2 regions of the Streptomyces sp. NPDC001770 genome follow, and region 2 is predicted to be linked to the other one. Evidence: riboswitches for the same ligand, from Rfam matches in the RefSeq annotation. Region 2 holds a riboswitch; the other holds the start of a gene.

Region 1 (10,453 bases), on a different contig from region 2:
CCTTCGACCTGCCCGAGGGGCCACCGCTCTCCGCGACCGAGAACGCTCCCTTCGCCACGGCCGAGATCACCCTCGAACCGGGCAGCCTCATCGTCATGCACAGCGGCGGCAGCAACCTGCGCGAACGCCCTGGTCTGCGCCCCGTCGACGAGGTGCTCACGCCGGCCGACCGGGACCTGCAGGAGATCGCCGACGCCATCATGTACAACTACCGGCCCGTCGCCCACCCGGAAGGCGCGGTGCTGCTCCTCGCCCGCCCCACCGAGGTCAGCCCCGCCCAGGTGGTCACCATCGAGCTCGACCCCGACGCGGGCGCCCCGGCGAAGGCCCGCACCGTGACCCGCTCGCACCTGAGCGAGTGGAAGGTCCCCAAGGACGCGCTGTACGCGGTCGAGCTCATCGTCAGCGAGCTCGTCACCAACGCCGTGCGCTACGGCACCCCGCCGCTCTCCCTGCGCCTGGTCCGTACCCAGGCCCTCACCTGCGAGGTCCGCGACGCCAGCCTCGTCGCCCCCCATCTGCGCCACGCCCGGGCCGGCGACGAGGGCGGCCGGGGCCTCTTCATCATGTCCCAGCTCGCCTCCCGCTGGGGCACCCGCTACACCCACGACGCGAAGATCATCTGGGCCGAGGTGGAGTTGTAGGGGAGCGGGAGCTCCGTCCCTGGTCACGGAGTTGTCCGAGTGTTGGGCGGCCGGCCGCCGGCGCGACATCCGCCCGCCCCGGTGACCTTTCTAGCGTGCGTGCATCCACTTGATTCGTTGCTGGGAGCACGTATGCACACCACCCCTGACGGCAGCCCCGACGCGCCGGTGCGAAGCCCGTCGACGGAAGCGGACGCACACGCGGCCGGCTGCGGCTGTCCGCGTACCGCCGATCTCGACGGCGACGGGCTCGCGGCCAGGAGCCGGCGCACCTTCCTGCGCGGCGCCGGTGTGCTCGGCGCGGGGGCGGCCGCCACGGCGACCGGACTGCTGGGTGCGACACCCGCCTTCGCGTCGGACAGGGGCTCGTCCGGTGCGCACGATTCCGGTTCGGACGGTTCCGGTTCGGACGACAGGAAGGGCCACGGCTCGCGCGGCACGTGGAGCCCGGACCCGGAGAGCCCGCGGTTCACCTTCGTCGTCATGCCCGACACGCAGTACATGTTCGACATCGACCGGATCCACCCGGCCCCGATGGAGGCGTCCTTCCGGTACGTGCTCGACCCGGCCGGGCGGGCCGGCGGGAGGGACGAGAACATCGTGTTCCTCGCCCACCTCGGCGACGTGACCAACAACGGTCACGCCGAGGAGTACGCCGCCGTGACCAAGGTGTTCGACATGCTCGACGACGCGGGCGCCGCGTACGGAGTGCTGGCGGGCAACCACGACGTGGGCGGCGACGACCAGCGCGGCCGGACGCCGTACCTGGACACCTTCGGCCCGGCGCGCGCCAGGAAGTCGCCCGCGTACCACTCCTCCAGCCCCGACGGCTACAACACCAGCCACATCTTCCGCGCGGGCGGCCGAAGTTGGATGGTGCTCTCCCTCGACTGGCGGATGTCGGCGGCGGGGTTCGCCTGGGCCAACGCCGTCATCAGGGCGAACCCGACGCTGCCGGTGATCGTGACGACCCACGAGATCGTCGGCTCGTACGACGACGGCTCCGCCGAACTCTCCGCGTACGGGCAGCAGATGTGGGACGGGCTGATCAAGGACAACGACCAGGTCTTCCTCACTCTGAACGGCCACTACTGGCCGCCCGGCTCCACCGTGAAGAAGAACAGCGCCGGCAACGACGTGCACCTGCACATCACCAACTACCAGGACCGCTACTACGGCGGCTCCGGCATGCTGCGCTCGTACCGCTTCGACCTCAACCGCGGCCGGATCGACATCGCGACGTTCTCGCCGTGGATGCGGGAACGCGCGGCCGAGGACGAGCTGAACGCGGCCGCCGCCCAGGAGATCGAACTGACCTCCCCGGTCGACTACTTCTCCATGGACATCGACTTCGAGAAGCGCTTCGCCGGCTTCGCCCCGGTCCCGGAGCGGGCGCCCCGCGCCGCCCGGCGCATGCTGGTTCCCGGCACCCTCGCGTACTGGCGGTTCGACGGCTCCGGCACCGAAGGCGGCAGCCTGCCCGCCGGTACGGTCGTCCAGGACCAGACGGGCCACGGCAACGACCTCGTCCTCCAGCAGGTCCCGGGCGCCGCCGCGAACGCGCTGACCTGGACCGGCGACCACCACCCCGACCAGCCCGGACACGGCGGCCTCGTCTTCGCCGGCCAGGGCAACCCGGTCGGCGGCGCGTACCTCCGCACCGTCGACAGGGCCCCGGTCAACGCCGAGACCTTCCCGCACGGCTACACCATCGAGCTGTTCTTCAAGGTGCCCGCCGACTGGGACGGTGGACGCAACGGCTGGTCCTCGATGCTCAGCCGCGCAGGCACCGCCGCCGAGGCCGGGAAGAACGGCCCGACGTCGACCGCCGACGAACCCGTCATGACGCTGGGGCTCAGCGGCTCCCTGGAGATCCAGTGGAACGCCTACCCGCTCAACATGGACGGAGCGACCACCGCGTGGAGCCACCTGCTCCAGCAGCAGGAGTGGTGGCACGTCGCCGTCGTCAACGACGGCAAGGCGAGCAAGCTCTACGTGAACGGCTGCGAGGAGGGCCGCAACCCCACCTCGAAGGCGGTCGGCCTGGCCTCGCTGCACAAGCCGTTCCTCGTGGGCGGCTACCAGTGGGCCGGGAATGTCAGCCAGGTCTTCCACGGCACCCTCGGCGACGTACGGATCGTCGACCGGGCGCTGCGGGTGGACCAGTTCATGAACGCCTGACCGGGGCTGAGGGCGCGTCTTCGTACGTCCCGCCGGGCCGCCCCTGGCGGTCCGGCGGTCTCCTCGTCAGCCCGTCGAGACCGGCTCGACCCGCGACCCCGAGGGCTGTCCGGGACGGGCCACGTGCGGCGGTGCCTCCGGGGACCTGGGGAGCCGAGTTGGGCTGACCATCAGGCGAGCACCGCCTCTACGGCGGGGCGGATGACGGAGAGCGCCCCCAGCTCGCGGGCGATGACTGGAGTTCGCCGACCCCGCTCCGTGCGCCGCGACGTAGGCAGCGGCCGGGTGCGGACAGGTCCATCTCCCCTTCGGCGACCAGGCGTGCCAGATCGCCGAAGGGGAGCAGGGCAGGTGGCGGGGGCGGAGCCCCCGTCGTTGACCGCATGGGAACGCGCCGGTCAGGGCCTACGGCCTCAGCACTCGATGATGTTCACCGCGAGACCGCCCCGGGCGGTCTCCTTGTACTTCACGGACATGTCCGCGCCGGTCTCCTTCATGGTCTTGATGACCTTGTCCAGGGAGACCTTGTGGGTGCCGTCGCCGCGCAGGGCCATCTTCGCGGCGGTGACGGCCTTGACGGCCGCCATGCCGTTCCGCTCGATGCAGGGGATCTGGACGAGGCCGCCGACCGGGTCGCAGGTGAGGCCGAGGTTGTGTTCCATGCCGATCTCGGCGGCGTTCTCGACCTGCTCGGGGGAGCCGCCGAGGACCTCGGCGAGCGCGCCGGCGGCCATGGAGCAGGCGGAGCCGACCTCGCCCTGGCAGCCGACCTCGGCGCCGGAGATCGAGGCGTTCTCCTTGAAGAGCATGCCGATGGCGCCCGCCGCGAGGAGGAAGCGGACGACGCTGTCGTCCTTCTCCTCGGGGGTGGCGCCGCCCGCCGCGAAGTTCATGTAGTAGTGCAGGACCGCGGGGATGATGCCGGCCGCGCCGTTGGTGGGGGCGGTCACGACCCGGCCACCGGCGGCGTTCTCCTCGTTGACCGCCATGGCGTAGAGGGTGATCCACTCCATCGCGTGGGTCTGCGGGTCGCCCTCGGCGCGCAGCTGGCGGGCGGAGTTCGCGGCGCGGCGGCGGACCTTGAGGCCGCCGGGGAGGATGCCCTCGCGGGACATGCCCCGGCCGACACACGCCTGCATGACCCGCCAGATCTCCAGCAGACCGGTGCGGATCTCCTCCTCGGTGCGCCACTCCTTCTCGTTCTCCAGCATCAGCGAGGAGATCGAGAGTCCGGTCTCCCGGGCCAGGCGGAGCAGCTCGTCGCCGGTGCGGAAGGGGTGGGCGAGGACGGTGTCGTCGGGGATGATCCGGTCGGCGCCGACCGCGTCCTCGTCGACGACGAACCCGCCGCCCACCGAGTAGTACGTCTTCTCCAGCAGCAGCGCGCCGGTCTCGTCGTACGCGTGGATGGACATCCCGTTGGCGTGGTACGGAAGCGCCTTGCGGCGGTGCAGGACCAGGTGCTCGTCCGCGTCGAACGGGATCTCGTGGGCGCCCAGCAGGCTGATGCGGCCGGTGGTGCGGATCTGCTCGACCCGGGCGTCGGCGGACTCGACGTCCACGGTCCGGGGGGACTCGCCCTCCAGGCCGAGGAGGACCGCCTTCGGCGTGCCGTGGCCGTGGCCGGTCGCGCCCAGGGAGCCGTACAGCTCGGCGCGTATCGAGGCGGTCGGCGCGAGCAGGCCCTCGTTCTTCAGCCGGCGCGCGAACATCCGCGCCGCCCGCATCGGTCCCACGGTGTGGGAGCTGGACGGCCCGATGCCGATCGAGAACAGGTCGAAGACCGAAATGGCCACGGGGAGACTCCTAGCTGGGCGGACGCCGTTGTCCACCGGCGAAACGAAAAGGGGGGTGGGGGGAGCAGAGGGGAGCGGGGGAGGTGCCCCGTACGGAACGCGGCGGGGCACCGCGCTCACCTTCCAGTGTGCGCGATGCCCCGCCCGACCTGCGAAAAATGCCCGTGAACGGGCGGTTGCTACTTGCCCAGGCCGGGGTACAGCGGGAACTTCTCGGCCAGCGCGGCGACGCGGGCCTTCAGGTCCTCGGCGTCGAACGCGGGCTTCAGGGCCGAGGCGATGATCTCCGCCACCTCGGTGAAGTCCTCGGCCTGGAAGCCGCGGGTCGCCAGGGCCGGCGTACCGATGCGCAGGCCGGAGGTGACCATCGGCGGGCGCGGGTCGTTCGGGATGGCGTTCCGGTTGACCGTGATGCCGATCCCGTGGAGCCGGTCCTCGGCCTGCTGGCCGTCCAGCTCGGAGTTGCGCAGGTCCACCAGGACCAGGTGCACGTCGGTGCCGCCGGAGAGGACGGAGACGCCCACCTCGGTGACGTCCGGCTGGACCAGGCGCTCGGCGAGGATGCGGGCACCGTCCAGCGTGCGCTGCTGGCGCTCCTTGAACTCCTCCGAGGCCGCGACCTTGAACGACACGGCCTTGGCCGCGATCACGTGCTCCAGCGGGCCGCCCTGCTGACCCGGGAAGACCGCCGAGTTGATCTTCTTGGCGAGCTCCTGGGTGGAGAGGATCACGCCACCGCGCGGACCGCCGAGGGTCTTGTGCGTGGTGGTCGTGACGACGTGGGCGTGCGGCACCGGGTTGGGGTGCAGGCCCGCGGCGACCAGGCCCGCGAAGTGCGCCATGTCGACCATCAGGTACGCGCCGACCTCGTCCGCGATGCGGCGGAAGGCGGCGAAGTCCAGCTGGCGGGGGTAGGCGGACCAGCCGGCCACGATCAGCTTCGGCTGGGACTCCTTGGCGAGGCGCTCCACCTCGTCCATGTCCACGGTGCCGTTCTCACCGACGTGGTACGGGACCACGTTGTAGAGCTTGCCGGAGAAGTTGATCTTCATGCCGTGGGTCAGGTGACCACCGTGGGCCAGGTTCAGGCCCATGATCGTGTCGCCCGGCTTGAGCAGCGCGAACATCGCGGCGGCGTTCGCCTGCGCACCGGAGTGCGGCTGGACGTTCGCGGCCTCGGCGCCGAAGAGCTCCTTGATGCGGTCGATCGCGATCTGCTCGACCACGTCGACGTGCTCGCAGCCACCGTAGTAGCGGCGGCCCGGGTAGCCCTCGGCGTACTTGTTGGTGAGGACGGAGCCCTGCGCCTCCATGACGGCGACCGGAGCGAAGTTCTCCGAGGCGATCATTTCGAGGGTGGACTGCTGGCGGTGGAGCTCGGCGTCGACAGCGGCGGCGACGTCCGGGTCCAGCTCGTGGAGGGAGGAGTTGAGAAGCGACATCAGGCGGTCCCTTGGGTCTCAGTTGCCGGAGAACTCGGTGTATTCGTCGGCGGTGAGCAGATCCCCCGGCTCCTCCGCGACGCGAACCCTGAACAGCCAGCCACCCTCGAAGGGGGCGGAGTTCACCAGGGACGGGTCGTCCACCACGTCCTGGTTCGCCGCGGTGACCTCGCCGGTGACCGGCGAGTACAGGTCGCTGACGGACTTGGTCGACTCCAGTTCGCCGCAGGTCTCGCCCGCGGTCACCGTGGAGCCGACCTCCGGAAGCTGGGCGTACACGACGTCACCGAGCGCGTTGGCCGCGTACTCGGTGATGCCGACGGTCGCCACGCCGTCCTCGACGGCCGACAGCCACTCGTGCTCCTTGCTGTACCGCAGCTGCTGGGGGTTGCTCATGACCTGAATTCTCCTGTACGCGGGTGGGTGCTGATGAACGATGGTCTTACGGGATGAGACGCGACTGCGTCACGTTCGGCCCGGCGGGCGGGGCGTGGGCGGGGCCCGAACGGGCGCCGACGCCTACTTCTGGCGCTTGTAGAAGGGCAGGGCCACGACCTGGTACGGCTCGTGGGTGCCCCGGATGTCGACGCCGACACCCTCGGTGCCGGGCGAGGCGAACGCCGCGTCCACGTACGCCATGGCGATCGGCCTGCCCAGCGTCGGGGAGGGGGCGCCGGAGGTGACCTCGCCGATCACCTTGCCGTCCGCGACCACCTCAAAACCGGCGCGCGGCACCCTGCGGCCCTCGGCGACCAGGCCGACGAGCTTGCGGGGCGGGGCGGTCTCGGCGCGTCCGGCGGCGGCGGTGAGCGCTTCGCGGCCCACGAAGTCGCCCTCCTTCTCGAACTTCACGACCCGGCCGAGACCCGCGTCGAACGGGGTCAGCTCGGTGGTCAGCTCGTGCCCGTACAGCGGCATGCCCGCCTCCAGGCGCAGCGTGTCGCGGCAGGAGAGCCCGCAGGGGATCAGGCCGTGCGGGGCACCGGCCTCGGTGAGCGCCTGCCAGAGGGCCTCGGCGTGCTCCGGGGCGACGAAGAGCTCGAAGCCGTCCTCGCCGGTGTAGCCGGTACGGGCGATGAGCGCGGGCACCCCGGCGACCGTGCCGGGCAGGCCCGCGTAGTACTTCAGCCCGTCCAGGTCGGCGTCGGTGACGGCCTTCAGAATGGCGGGCGACTCGGGGCCCTGGACGGCGATCAGCGCGTACGCGTCGCGGTCGTCACGGACCTCGGCGTCGAAGCCGGCGACCCGCTCGGTCAGGGTGTCCAGCACGGTCTGGGCGTTGCCCGCGTTGGCGACCACGAGGTACTCGTCGTCGGCCAGGCGGTAGACGATCAGGTCGTCCAGGATGCCGCCGTCCTCGCGGACGATCATCGTGTAGCGGGCCCGGCCGACGCCGACCGTGCCGATGTTGCCGACGAGCGCGTGGTTCAGGAAGCGGACGGCCCCGGGGCCGGTGACGGCGATCTCGCCCATGTGGGAGAGGTCGAAGAGCCCGGCGCGGGTGCGTACCGCGTTGTGCTCGTCACGCTCGCTGGCGTACCGCAGCGGCATGTCCCAGCCGGCGAAGTCGGTCATGGTCGCGCCCAGCGAGCGATGCAGCGCATCGAGGGCGGTCGTACGGGGGGCGGTGCTCATGAGGTGGCTCCCAGGGCGCGCAGGGCATGACGACGAGGACGGTCCCTCCCCATCTGTCATCGGAACCTGAGAGGTTCGCCGAGAGGCCCCTGACGGGTCGGCTTGCACCTTGGGTGGAGCCGGTGACGGCTCGCTTTTCAGATCTGCCTCATCCACGCGGTACGGGGCCTGAGAGATTCAAGGGAGGAACTTGCTCCTTCGGCGCCCGGCACACACGGTGGCCGGGACTCTCCCGCGTGGATTCAAACGGCCGGTATGCAGTTGCGCGCACATCATCGCACGCAGGACGGGCGGCCCCGGCGCCCGGTACCCCCGCCCCTGCCACCGCCCGGCCTCCCGTCCGGGAGACTTGCCGCGCATTACCTTTTCTTTACACTTTGTGGGCAGGTGCTGGGGTGACTCGACAGGGGGAGTGCCGATGTCGTTGCGACCGTACGCGGGGGTGGTGCGGAGGGGGGTCGCGGTGCGGCGGGAACCACCCGCCGCCGAGAAGGGGCCGCCGGCCGTGCGCGACCTGCGCGGTGGGGCGGGGGACGGACCGCGGCGGCTGGAATTCGCCCCCGGGGATGTCGTCGTCGTCTCCGGGCTGCCCGGCAGCGGCAAGTCCACCCTGATCCGGCGCGCGGTCACCGCCCGCGCCATCGACTCCCAGGACACCAGGGACCGCTTCACGGCTGCCCTGCCCCGCTTACTCCCGTACGCCCTCTACCGCCCTCTGGTCCGCGCCGCCCACTACTACGGGCTGCTGCGGGCGCTCCGCTCCGGCGAGGCGGTCGTCGTCCACGACTGCGGGACCCAGGCCTGGGTGCGCCGCTGGCTGGCCCGCCACGCGGTGCGCCGGGGCCGCACCCTCCACCTGGTGCTGCTCGACGTGCCCCCCGAGGCGGCCCGGGCGGGCCAGCGCCAGCGCGGACGCGGCGTCTCCGGGTACGCCTTCGCCCGGCACCGGCGCGCGGTCGGCCGGCTGCTGCGCGACACGGAGTGCGGCCGGCTGCCCCCGGGCTGCGCCTCCGCCGTGCTGCTGGACCGCCCGGCGGCGGGGGCGCTGCGGTCCATCGCCTTCCCGGGCCTTCCCGTCGGCGGGGCCCCGTCGACGGCGGTGCCGGTGCCGGGACGCCGACGCCCGTCGGCGGTTACTGTTTCTGCCGCAGGACACGGTCGAGTAGAGGACACAGAGCCAGTGGACATCCCGGCACAGATGCCGCCCCAGCAGCTCCAGGGGTGGCCGGCGAACGAGCTCGAAGAAGTACTCAGCGCCTCGCTGGGCGTCCCCGAGGCGGCCGGCCGGCTCGTCGAGGTGCTCGGCCGCAGCCAGGTCTGGATTCCGCTGCCCAACGGCGGCAGCCCCGCCAGTGCCGACCTCGACCTGCCGACGGTCGAGTTCGACGGCGCCGCCTTCGTCCCCGTCTTCAGCTCCGAGGCGCAGTTCCTCAGCTGTGTCGGCACCCACCTCTCCTTCGCCGTCGCGCCCGCCCGCGAGTTCGCGCGCGGACTGCCCCCGCAGCTCGGCATCGCGGTGAACCCGGGCGGTGCGGTCGGGCTCCCGCTGCCCCCCGCCGCCGTCGCCGAGCTCTGCCGCACCGGGAGCACCCCGCTGGACGGACCGGCCGGCGGCGGCCGGGTGCGGCTGTGGGAGCCGGACTGGAAGGAGGAGCCGGTCGACTTCCTCGCCGCCGTCTCCGCGGAGTTCCGGCAGACCGGTCTGGTCGCCACCGCCCGGCGGGCCCTGGCCAGCATCGAGGGCGGCGACCCCGTCCTCTTCATCGGCGTCTCCGGGTTCCAGGCGTCGATGTGGGACGAGACGACGCGGAGCGTGCCCCTGGACGCGCTGGGCCGGGCGCTCGGCCGCGTGCAGGTGCCGTGGCCCGTCAACCTCGTCCTGCTCGACGTGGCGCAGGATCCGGTCGGCGACTGGATGGTGGAGAAGGTGCGGCCGTTCTTCCAGTGAACCGTTCTTCCCGTGGGCCGTTCGTCGGGTGGGCCGTTCGTCGGGTGGGCCGTTCGTCGGGTGGGCCGTTCCGCAGGTGAACCGTCCTCCCCATGAGTCTCCCCGTGGCCGCGAGCCGTTCAGCGGCGAGCCGTTCTCCTCATGAGCTGCTCGTCGGGAAGGCGGAGAGCGGCCGTGCCGTACGGGCCGGCCGCCCTTCCCCGGGGGCGGGTCGCGGGCCCGCCGTTGTCCGGCATGTCGGGTGGTGGCGTCAAGTCGGTGTCAGTAAGGGCGCATAAGCTGGTTTGATGGCGAGGTCGCTCCCGCACGCCCGGGGGCGTCCGCGCGACACGGTGAATCGACGAGGGGCGGGACCCAGGGTGAGTGCGTCAGGCACGGCGGCGGCCGGGCAGGTCGAACACATGCTGCGCCAGGTGACCCCCGGGCGCTTCGACACGTACGAGGAGCTGCTGAAGGCTCTTTCGGACGGCCAGGTCTGGATGCTGCTCTGGCACGGCACGGCCGGCTCCCCGGACGCCCAGTACGGCAACATCGGGGTGGACGGCCTCGGTTACGCCCCCTGCGTGACCTCTCCGCAGGAGCTCGCGGCCAGCGGCTGGAACCGCGCCCACGAGGTGATCACCGGCCGGGAGATCGCCCGCTCGCTCTTCCCCGACCACTGGGGGATCTGGCTCAACCCGCACACCCCCGGTGGCGGCGTCGGCATCCCGTGGCTGGATCTGCGCCGGATCGCCACCGGCCTCGACCGGCTGCCCGCCGGACCGCTCACCCTCTCCGAACCCGCCGTCGAGATCCCGCAGTTCTACG
Region 2 (10,453 bases):
CACTCCCCGCCCAGCGCGTTCGCGGTGTGCGGGGCGTTGGCGAGCGGGTTGTCGTCCGCGGTCCACTCCCCCGAAGCCACCTTCTCGATCTCGCCGCGGATCGCGATCATCGCGTCGCAGAACCGGTCGATCTCGGCGAGGTCCTCACTCTCGGTCGGCTCGATCATCAGGGTGCCGGCAACCGGGAACGACATGGTCGGCGAGTGGAAGCCGTAGTCGATCAGCCGCTTGGCGACGTCGTCGATGCTGACGCCCGTCTCCTTCGAGATCGACCGCAGGTCGACGATGCACTCGTGCGCGACCAGGCCGGCCGGGCCGGTGTACAGGATCGGGAAGTGCGGCTCCAGCCGCTTGGCGATGTAGTTCGCCGCGAGCACGGCCACCTGCGTGGCGCGCTTGAGACCCTCGCCGCCCATCAGCCGGACGTACGCCCACGAGATGGGCAGGATGCCGGCCGAGCCCCAGGGAGCGGCCGAGATCGGGCCGACGCCCGTCTCCGGACCGGCGGAGGGCTGGAGCGGGTGGTTGGGCAGGTACGGCGCGAGGTGCGCGCGCACGCCCACCGGGCCGACACCGGGGCCGCCGCCGCCGTGCGGGATGCAGAAGGTCTTGTGCAGGTTCAGGTGCGAGACGTCGCCGCCGAACTTGCCGGGCCGCGCGAGGCCGACCAGGGCGTTGAGGTTGGCTCCGTCGACGTAGACCTGACCGCCCGCGTCGTGCACCTCGCCGCAGATGGCGGCGACGTGCTCCTCGAAGACACCGTGCGTCGACGGGTACGTGATCATGAGCACGGCAAGCTCGTCGCGGTGCTTCTCGATCTTGGCGCGCAGATCCTCTATGTCGACCTCGCCGTCGTCCGCGGTCTTCACCACGACGACCTTCATCCCGGCCATCACGGCGCTCGCCGCGTTGGTGCCGTGCGCGGAGGACGGGATGAGGCAGACGGTGCGCTGGTCGTCGCCGTTGGCGCGGTGGTAGGCGCGGACGGCCAGCAGACCGGCGAACTCGCCCTGCGAACCGGCGTTGGGCTGGATCGACACCGCGTCGTAGCCCGTGACCTCGGCGAGGCGCTCCTCCAGCTCATGGATGAGGGTGAGGAAGCCCTCCGCCTGCTCGGCCGGGGCGAAGGGGTGCAGCGCGCCGAACTCGGGCCAGGTGATCGGCTCCATCTCGGTGGTCGCGTTGAGCTTCATGGTGCAGGAGCCGAGCGGGATCATGCCGCGGTCGAGCGCGTAGTCGCGGTCGGCGAGCCGCCGCAGGTAGCGCAGCATCGCCGTCTCCGAGCGGTGCTGGTGGAAGACCGGGTGGGTGAGGTAGTCGTCGGTGCGCACCAGCTGCTCGGGGAGCGCGTCGGCGGCGGTGGCGTCCAGCGCCTCGACGTCGCCCTGCGCGCCGAAGGCGGCCCAGACGGATTCGAGGTGGGCGCGGGTGGTCGTCTCGTCGCAGGCGACGGAGACGAGGTCCGCGTCGACCAGCCGCAGGTTGACCCCGCGGGCGCGGGCGTCGGCGACGACCTCGGCGGCCCTGCCGGGCACCCGCACGGTCAGCGTGTCGAAGAAGGAGTCGTGCAGGACCTCGGCACCCGCGGCCCGCAGCCCGTCGGCGAGGATCGCCGCGTAGCGGTGGGTGCGCCGGGCGATCGTCCGCAGCCCGTCGGGGCCGTGGTAGACGGCGTACATGCCGGCCATCACGGCGAGCAGGACCTGCGCGGTGCAGATGTTGCTGGTGGCCTTCTCGCGGCGGATGTGCTGCTCGCGGGTCTGAAGGGCCAGGCGGTACGCCTGGTCGCCGTCCGCGTCCACCGAGACACCGACCAGGCGGCCGGGGAGCGAGCGGGCGAACTTCTCGCGGACGGCCATGAAGCCGGCGTGCGGTCCTCCGAAGCCCATCGGCACACCGAAGCGCTGGGTGGTGCCGACCGCGATGTCCGCGCCGAGGTCGCCGGGGGAGGTGAGCAGGGTGAGGGCCAGCAGGTCGGCGGCGACGGTGACGATCGCGCCGAGCTCGTGGGCGCGCTCGATCACGGGACCGATGTTCCGTACGGCCCCGGAGGCGCCCGGGTACTGGAGCAGCACGCCGAAGACGCCGCGCTCGGCGATCTTCGCCGGGATGCCGTTGGTGAGATCGGCGACGACGACCTCGACCCCGGTCGGCTCGGCGCGGGTCTCGATCACCGCGATCGTCTGCGGCAGGGTGTCGGCGTCGACGAGGAAGACCCCGCCCTTGACCTTGCCGACGCGCCGCGCCAGCGCCATGGCCTCGGCGGCGGCGGTGCCCTCGTCGAGCAGTGAGGCACCGGAGGTGGGCAGGCCGGTGAGCTCGGCGACCATGGTCTGGAAGTTGAGCAGGGCCTCCAGGCGGCCCTGCGAGATCTCCGGCTGGTAGGGCGTGTACGCCGTGTACCAGGCGGGATTCTCCAGGACGTTGCGGAGGATGACCGGGGGCGTGAAGGTGCCGTAGTAGCCGAGCCCGATCATCGGAGCGACCACCTGGTTGCGGTCGGCGAGCGTACGCAGCTCCGCCAGCACCTCGGCCTCGGTGCGCGCCGACGGGAGGTTCAGCGCCTCGGTGCTCTTGATCACGTCGGGCACCGCCGCGGCGGTGAGCTCGTCGAGCGATCCGTATCCGACCTGCGCGAGCATCTTCGCCCGGGCCTCGCCGTCCGGCCCGATGTGGCGCTGCTCGAAGGGGATGCCCTGCTCCAGCTGGGAGAGCGGGGTGCGGCGGGGGGTCATGATGGAGGCCTCCTGGTCTGACACGACCTGCGAGGGGCACCGCGGCGCGGCTGCCCGTACGGCCTCCCCCTCTGTCATCTCGACCTGAGAGCTTCACCGGCGCGCCCTGGGGCGTACCGGCTTTCACCGTCGGTGAGGGTGAGCCGTACCGGGCACGTGCCGGGTGGGACCGCCCTGCTTTCCAGAGTGACCTCGTCCATGCGGTACGGGGGCCTGAGAGATTCCGGGGAGGATTTGCTCCTTCGGCGCCTCCGGAATCAGCACCGGAGGCTCTCCCGCACGGGGTCAGCAGCCATGTGCCAGCCTACCAGCGGGGATCTTCGCCGTTTCTTCGAGTGGCCGATATACGGAATCTGCACTTCTGTAGTGGCTGTGGAGTAGTTGCTCGGCTGTGTCTTCGAAGTGGCGCCGTTCGGCCGGAGGCCGGGCCGGGAGGCGTCCGGTGCGTGCGGTCGCAAGGCGGAGGATCGTCCTCGTACTGGGCGTACGAGACGGATTCCGACAACGCGGCGAGCGTGTCTGCCGGACGCCGCCCGGCAGACGGCACTTCGAAGACACGGCCCGGCCCCAGTCGTCGCGACCAGCGGGAGGCACCGTGCAGACCGACATCGATCCGCGCAGCCTGATCGGCCGCAAGGCATTCGACCGCGCAGGCGTCAAGATCGGCACGGTGGACGAGGTCTACCTCGACGACGCCACCGGCGTCCCCGAGTGGGCAGCCGTCCGCACCGGCCTGTTCAGCAGGGACGCCTTCGTCCCGCTGGAGCCGAGCGAATTCGTCGAGGACACCCTGCGTGTCCCGTTCGACCGCGCGCTGATCCGGGACGCGCCGGACTTCGGTGTCGGGCGGCATCTCTCGCCCGAGCAGGAGCTTCAGCTGTACCGGCATTACGGACTCGACTCCTCCTCCGTGACCGATCCCGGCCCCGACCGGGACTTCGGCAGGCTGGCCGGCCAGGACGAGTAGTCCACCGGCTCCGCCACCAGCGGCAGCGGATCGGCCGGGACGAGGTCCGGGTCGTCCACCCGGAACGTGCGCACCCGGCCGGGCGGGTCGCCCGGCCGCTCGAACCGCACGGTGACCCGGCCGACGCCGCTGCCCTGCACCCAGCCGTGCCCGTACGCCCCGTGCCGCACGTCGTGGCCAGGGGACCAGCGCCGCGCGGCGCGCTCGGCGGCCTCGTCCCCGGAGGCGTCGGCCGCGGGGTGTCCGGGCGGCGGGCCGGGCGCCTCGCGGAGGGGTTCCGTCCCCGAGACCGTGCCCGGGGTCGCCCCCGCGCCCGTCCCGGAGGCCGGCCCCACCGGTTCAGGTTCACCGGCCGCCCGCTCGGCCTCCGCCCGCTCGGCCTGCGCCGCCTGCGCGAAGAGGTCCTCCTGCGTGTAGTCCGCCAGGCCCGTGACGCCCACGCCCAGCAGCCGTACTCCCCCGGTGGTGTCCACTCCCTCCAGGAGGCGGGCGGCGGCCTCACGCACCACTGAGGGGTCGTCCGTGGGGCCGCGCAGCGTCTCGGAGCGGGTCAGGGTGGAGAAGTCGTAGCGGCGCACCTTGAGCACGACGGTGCGTCCGGAGCGCCCGGCCTTCCGCAGTCGCTCCACGCACCGGCCGGCCAGCCGCTCGACCTCCGTCCGCACTCGCGTGCGGTCGTGGAGGTCCACCTCGAAGGTGTCCTCGACCGAGACGGACTTGGCGTCGCGTTCGGCGACCACGGGCCGGTCGTCCAGGCCGAGCGCCATCCGGTACAGCGAGACCCCGTGCGCCTTGCCCACCAGCCGTACGAGCTCGTCCTCGCCCGCCTCGGCCAGATCGTGGACGGTGGTCATCCCGGCCCGCCGCAGATGGTCCCCGGTGGCCGGACCGACCCCGGGCAGGGTGCGTACGGGCATCGGCGCCAGGAGCTCCCGCTCGGTGCCCGGCTCGATGAGCATCAGCCCGTCCGGCTTGGCCTCCTCGGAGGCGATCTTCGCCAGCATCTTGGACCCGGCGAGCCCCACCGACCCGCTGAGTCCGGTGACCGTACGGATGGCCTCCCGCAGCCGCTCCCCGGTCGCGCGCGCCGAGACGGAGTCGTCGGCGGCCCCACCGGCTTCCAGATCCACGAATGCCTCGTCGAGGCTGAGCGGCTCCACCAGGGGGGAGAGCCGTCCCAGAAGTTCCATCACCTGGTCGCTGACGGCGCGGTACAGGGAGAAGCGCGGCACCAGGTAGGCGGCGTTCGGGGCCAGCCGGCGCGCCTGGGCGGTCGGCATCGCCGAGTGCACCCCGAAGCGCCGGGCCTCGTACGAGGCGGTGGCGACGACCCCGCGCGGGCCCACGCCGCCGACCACGACCGGCTTGCCGCGCAGGCTGGGCTTGGCGGCCTGCTCGGCGGAGGCGAAGAACGCATCCATGTCGAGGTGGAGGATGGTGGGCGCGGATCTCACACCGCCGATGGTGCCCTACGCCACTGACAACGACACCGCCCGGCACCCGTTCGCCGGGGGCCGGGTGTCTGTGAGGGTGTCCGTCGCCCGGTGCCGGGCGCCGACGTCTCAGACGGCGCGGTTGCGGCGCCGGGCCAGTTCGTCGGTGGGGTTGTGGCCGACGAGGGTCTCCCCCGTGTCCACGCGCTCCCCGTGCAGCTGCGAGAGGGCCGCGTCCACGTCCCGCCACACCACCCCCACGGCGATGCCGAAGACGCCCTGGCCGCCCTGGAGCAGATTCACGACCTCGTCGGGCGAGCAGCACTCGTAGACGGTGGCTCCGTCGCTCATCAGCGTCATGCGCTCGAGGTCCTGGAATCCCCGGGCCCGCAGATGCTGCACCGTGGTGCGGATGTTCTGCAGGGCGACGCCCGTGTCCAGGAAGCGCTTCACGATCTTGAGAAGCACCACGTCGCGGAAACTGTAGAGGCGCTGGGTGCCCGAGCCGTAGGCCGGCCGGACGCTCGGTTCGACCAGTCCCGTACGCGCCCAGTAGTCGAGTTGCCGGTAGGTGATCCCGGCCGCCGCGCACGCCGTCGGCCCGCGGTAGCCGATGCCGTTCGCCTCTGGGACACCGTCCGACACCGGGGGCACCGGGTGAACCGGTTGCCTGATGGTGTGGTCGGCCCCACTGCCGTGCTGCGGATACGGCCCGCCCGCCGCCGCACCGTCGCCGCTGCTTCTCACGCCGACCTCCGTCCTTGACCTGCCCCCTCGAAGGTAGGCAGTCACCGGGGGTGCGTCAACGATCGCCACACTCGGCACGCCGAGTGATAATCACCCTGAGGGTGGTTTCCCGTGACGTCGGACCGGGAATGGCTTCTCGAATGCCCGCCCCCGCCCGGCCCGGACGGGTCACTGGCTGTTGGTACCGAAGTCCTCGGGCGAGATCTGGTCGAGGAACTCGCGGAACTTCTCGACCTCGTCCTCCTGCTCGTCCGGGATGGCGATCCCCGCGTCGTCGAGCACGCCGTCGCTGCCGTAGATCGGCGTTCCGGTGCGCAGCGCCAGCGCTATGGCGTCGGACGGCCGGGCACTCACCTCCACGCCGCTGGCGAAGACCAGCTCCGCGAAGAAGATCCCGTCCCGGATGTCCGTGATCCTGACCTCGGTTAGCTCCTGGCCGACCGCGTCGAGGACATCCTTGAAAAGGTCATGGGTCAGCGGCCTGGCAGGGGCCATGCCCTGCTGGGCGAAGGCGATGGCCGTGGCCTCGCCGGGACCGATCCAGATGGGGAGGTACCGGTCGCCTCCCACTTCACGCAGGAGAACGATCGGTTGATTGGAGGGCATTTCCACCCGGACACCGACAACGTCGAGCTCGTTCACACAGCAACCCTAGGACGTGCTCGCCATGTTTGGGTAGTCGGGCTCCGCCGAGGTCAGTGCGAACGCATGCGCAGGGCGGTCTGCACGAGCGCCGCGTGCAGCCGTACGGACAGCTCGGCGAGCTCCTGCGCGGTGGCTTCGGCGCGTGCTCTGGTCTGCGGATTCCGGTGCCGGCGCAGGGGTGCCACCACCTGCTCGACCAGCCCGGCCTCCCGCTCGGCGGCGGCCCGCACGGCGCGCAGATGCCGCGGTTCGAGACCGAACCGGCCGAGGTCGGAAACGAGCTTCGCGACGTTCACCGCTTCGGCGTCGTACCCGCCCTCGGGCCTGGCCACGACGAGGCCGTAGGACTCCCATTCGGCGAGCTGCTCCTCGTCCGCGCCGGTGACGGCGAGGAGCTCGGCACGGCCGATACGGGCCGCTGTGGGCGCCCCGGCCGCGGCCGCCTCCCAGCAGTGGTCCGCGAGGTCCTTCTGGCCCCCCGGGGAGGGCAGGGCGGCCTGCTCCCCCCGGGCGAGGGCGTCCAGGTACTCCCGGATGACCTTCAGGGGGAGGTAGTGGTCCCGCTGCATGCGCAGCACCTGCGCGAGCTTCTCCACGTCCTCGGAACTGAACTTCCGGTATCCGGAAGGCGTCCGCTCGGGCTCGACGAGCCCCTCCGCCTCCAGGAAGCGGATCTTCGAGATCGTGACTTCCGGAAACTCCTCGCGGAGCTGGGCGAGCACCGCGCCGATGCTCATCGCACGCCGGTCCGCGGCGGCGGTGCCGTTGCCGGCACCGCCCTGGGATGTTCGCAGCATGGGCCTTCCTGGGGTTTCCCCGGACGTGGTGGTCCGGGGCAGGGTCACACGCTCCGCTGGCTCGCGTAGAAGACCAGCCGGTACTTACCGATCTGGACTTCGTCACCATTGGTCAGCGCGACGGAATCGATGCGCTCACGGTTGACGTAGGTGCCGTTCAGGCTGCCGACGTCTCCCACCGTGAAGCTACCGTCCGCGACCCGGTGGAACTCCACATGACGCCGCGACACGGTCACGTCGTCCAGGAAGATGTCGCTCTGCGGGTGACGGCCGGCCGTCGTCAGGTCGCCGTCCAGCAGGAAGCGGCTGCCCGAGTTCGGGCCGCGGCGGACCACCAGGAGCGCGCTCCCCGCGGGCAGCGCGTCCACGGCCGCCTGCGCCTCGGGAGAGAGCGACGGCAGCTTGGTCTGGCCGGTGACCTCGGCGTCGTACGCCTCGAGTCCGGAGATCGAGATCGTCGACGTGGTCTCGGAGGCGCGCTCGGGGATTCCGCCCTTCAGCGGCGCGCCGCAGTTGGAGCAGAACCGGCTCGTCGCCGGATTCCGGTGGCCGCACCTCGCACAGAGGGCCACACCGGAGCCCGCCGGGGCGGGGTGGAATCCGGTGCTCGGCCCGGAGTCACCGGAACCTATGCCGGAGGCACCCGCCTGTGCTCCGGAGCCGCCGCCCGGGGCGGACAACTCGTCGCGGAAGAGGGGACGGTCGCCGCCCTGCTCCTCGTCCTGGCCGTGCCGCGGCGCGCGATGGCGGGCAGCACTGTTGCTGTCCTCGCGTGCGCTCTTTCCGAACAACTTCGCAAAAAACTTCACGGGCGATTCCCCTTGACCGACATAGACCCGCCCGTGGGGCAGGACGAACCCTGACTGAACACACCTGCCGACCCGGACATTCTCACAACGTCCGTATCCACCCGACAGTTTCCACCACGCACCATGGATACGGTGCGGCGACCCCCCGTAACCCCGCACACCTGCTTGGAGTTGCCGAGGGCCTTGCCCCGCCGGTGAACCACTACGACGACGACCGAGCGTAGTCAGGCTGCTTCGCAGGTCGCAAGGCGTCCACCGCAATGTCGTCAGCGCGTTCCACCACCGCCGTCGCCTGCTCCTTCTCCAGCGTCTGGACCACCCCGCCCGGGATGTTGAGCGCCGGCTCCAGATCCTCGGGCCTGCCGATCACCTCGAACGCGTACGGCGCCGCCACCGCGCGGCCGTCGACCTTCACCGACCCGGCATCCCCGGAGAAGTACGTACTGGCGACCACGCGCACCCCGTTGACCTCGATGGCCTCGGCGCCGGCCGCACGGAGCTCCTGGACCGCGTCCAGCAGCATGTCCGGGGCGACCGACTTGGTCGGGTCGTCGACGGTGAGCGTGATTCCCGGCCCGTGGGCCGCGACGGTACCCGCGAGGATACCCAGTTGCCGCTCCTTCTCCAGCGTCTGCTTGCGCGCCTCCTCTGCCTGGTCGGAACTGTTCTCCAGTTCCGTCCGCTGGGCGTCGAGACGCTGCTTCTCGTCCTCGAGCCGCTGGGTCCGGTCGTCGACCTCGTCGAGGATGCGGACCAGGTCCTCCTGGCGGGCGCCGCGCAGCGCGCTGTCGTCGTTGTTGGACCGTACCTGGATCGCCAGGCCCAGTCCCAGCCCGAACAGCAGCAGCGCCACGATGAGTTGGGCGCGGGTGACCCGGGGCGGCCAGAGCCCGGCACGCAGCCGCTGACGTCCGCTCAGGTTGTCCTTCTCCGGGGGGCGTGCGGCAGCCGTCTCCGGAGCCGGGCCGTCGGCCGCTTCTTCTCGGGGCATCTCTTCGTCGTTCACCGGCGTCAGGCCCGGAAGACGTGCCGGCGGATGGCGGCGGCGTTGGAGAAGATCCGGATACCGAGCACGACGACCACACCGGTCGACAACTGCGCGCCCACGCCGAGCTTGTCGCCGAGGAACACGATGAGCGCGGCCACCACGACGTTGGACAGGAACGACACGACGAAGACCTTGTCCACGAAGATCCCGTCCAGCATGGCGCGCAGTCCGCCGAAGACCGCGTCGAGCGCGGCCACCACGGCGATCGGGAGGTAGGGCTCGACCACCGCCGGTACCTCGGGCCGGACGAACAGTCCGACCACGACTCCCACGACGAGGCCCAGTACGGCGATCACGATGTGCCCTTCCCTGTGTCTGCCGCACCACTGCCGGTGTCTGCGGCCTTCGGTTCTGCTGTGCGTACGGTCAGGCTCGGCGCGGCCGGGAGCCGTACCGTCTTCTGGTCGGACAGGCTGGTCCGGATGTCGAAGCCGTCGTGCAGGGCCTGGAGGTACTGGCCGTCCGCACTGGACCGGAACGCCGCGGCCAGCTTCTTCCCGTTCCCCACCGCGAGCACCGTATAGGGCGGCACGAGGGGCCTGTTGTCGACCAGTATGGCGTCTCCCGCGGCACGGATCGCCGAAAGCGCGGTCAGCCGCTGCCCGTTGATGGCGACGGCCTCGGCACCGGACTCCCAGAGGCCGTTGACGACCCGCTGCATGTCCCGGTCCCGCACCCGCCCTGTGTCCGCGAACCCGCTGGTGCCGCGCGGCCCGTCGTCGCCCTGGTCGCTCTCGTCGGCGTCGTCCACGACGAGTTTCACCCCGGGACCCTCGACGGAGGTGGCCCCCGAGAGCAGGGCGACCAGCTCGCCCTGGTCCCCACCGTGCTGGAGGAGAGCCGCGCGCTGCCGCGCCCCGACGTCCGTGCGGAGCTTCTCCACCTCGGATTCGAGAGAGTCTGCCGCGTGGGTCTCGCCGTCGATGCGGTCGATGAGTTCCTGGCGTTCCTTGGCCGCCACCGGTGCGGACACCCTGGCCTGTGCGGCACCGAGGGTGACGACGAGGGCGATGAGCACGAGCCCGGCGGCGAGGCCCAGCTTGGCCCGGAGTCTGCGGGGAATCTCCGCGGTCCCGCCGGCCCCGCGACGCGCCGCGGCCTCGGCGTACCCCTCGTCCAGGCTGTGGTCCATCACCTGGGTCAGCAGCGACATGGAGGCGTCGGGGCGGGCGGTCGGAGCGGAACTGCTCCGTTCGGGGGGCGGCTGCGGCATGCCGCACATCGTCGCACGTCACCCCGGCTACCGCCGAATGGACCTGACCACACGCGTCC

What was found. Region 2 has a riboswitch for glycine ahead of gcvP (aminomethyl-transferring glycine dehydrogenase). Riboswitches for the same ligand answer to the same signal wherever they lie in the genome.
Region 1: linked by a shared signal. The riboswitch ahead of gcvT (glycine cleavage system aminomethyltransferase GcvT) and the one ahead of gcvP (aminomethyl-transferring glycine dehydrogenase) in region 2 are both predicted to bind glycine.

What each region holds. Positions count from the first base shown of each region.
Region 1 covers NZ_JBSFFN010000004.1:242,932-253,384, reverse strand. Annotated here, with positions in the region: gene ACWCSV_RS06240 (SpoIIE family protein phosphatase) at 1-644, shown strand, start outside; gene ACWCSV_RS06235 (LamG-like jellyroll fold domain-containing protein) at 777-2,825, shown strand; gene ACWCSV_RS06230 (L-serine ammonia-lyase) at 3,239-4,621, opposite strand; gene glyA (serine hydroxymethyltransferase) at 4,801-6,063, opposite strand; gene gcvH (glycine cleavage system protein GcvH) at 6,082-6,459, opposite strand; gene gcvT (glycine cleavage system aminomethyltransferase GcvT) at 6,583-7,698, opposite strand; glycine riboswitch at 7,846-7,943, opposite strand; partial or broken gene ACWCSV_RS06210 (AAA family ATPase) at 8,117-8,605, shown strand; gene ACWCSV_RS06205 (enhanced serine sensitivity protein SseB) at 8,879-9,646, shown strand; gene ACWCSV_RS06200 (enhanced serine sensitivity protein SseB C-terminal domain-containing protein) at 10,006-10,453, shown strand, end outside.
Region 2 covers NZ_JBSFFN010000022.1:119,923-130,375, forward strand. Annotated here, with positions in the region: gene gcvP (aminomethyl-transferring glycine dehydrogenase) at 1-2,735, opposite strand, end outside; glycine riboswitch at 2,927-3,023, opposite strand; gene ACWCSV_RS20730 (PRC-barrel domain-containing protein) at 3,331-3,702, shown strand; gene ACWCSV_RS20735 (DNA polymerase IV) at 3,624-5,156, opposite strand; gene ACWCSV_RS20740 (MerR family transcriptional regulator) at 5,265-5,882, opposite strand; gene ACWCSV_RS20745 (bifunctional nuclease family protein) at 6,051-6,524, opposite strand; gene ftsR (transcriptional regulator FtsR) at 6,578-7,324, opposite strand; gene ACWCSV_RS20755 (FHA domain-containing protein) at 7,369-8,133, opposite strand; gene ACWCSV_RS20760 (DUF881 domain-containing protein) at 8,336-9,124, opposite strand; gene ACWCSV_RS20765 (small basic family protein) at 9,145-9,477, opposite strand; gene ACWCSV_RS20770 (DUF881 domain-containing protein) at 9,474-10,394, opposite strand.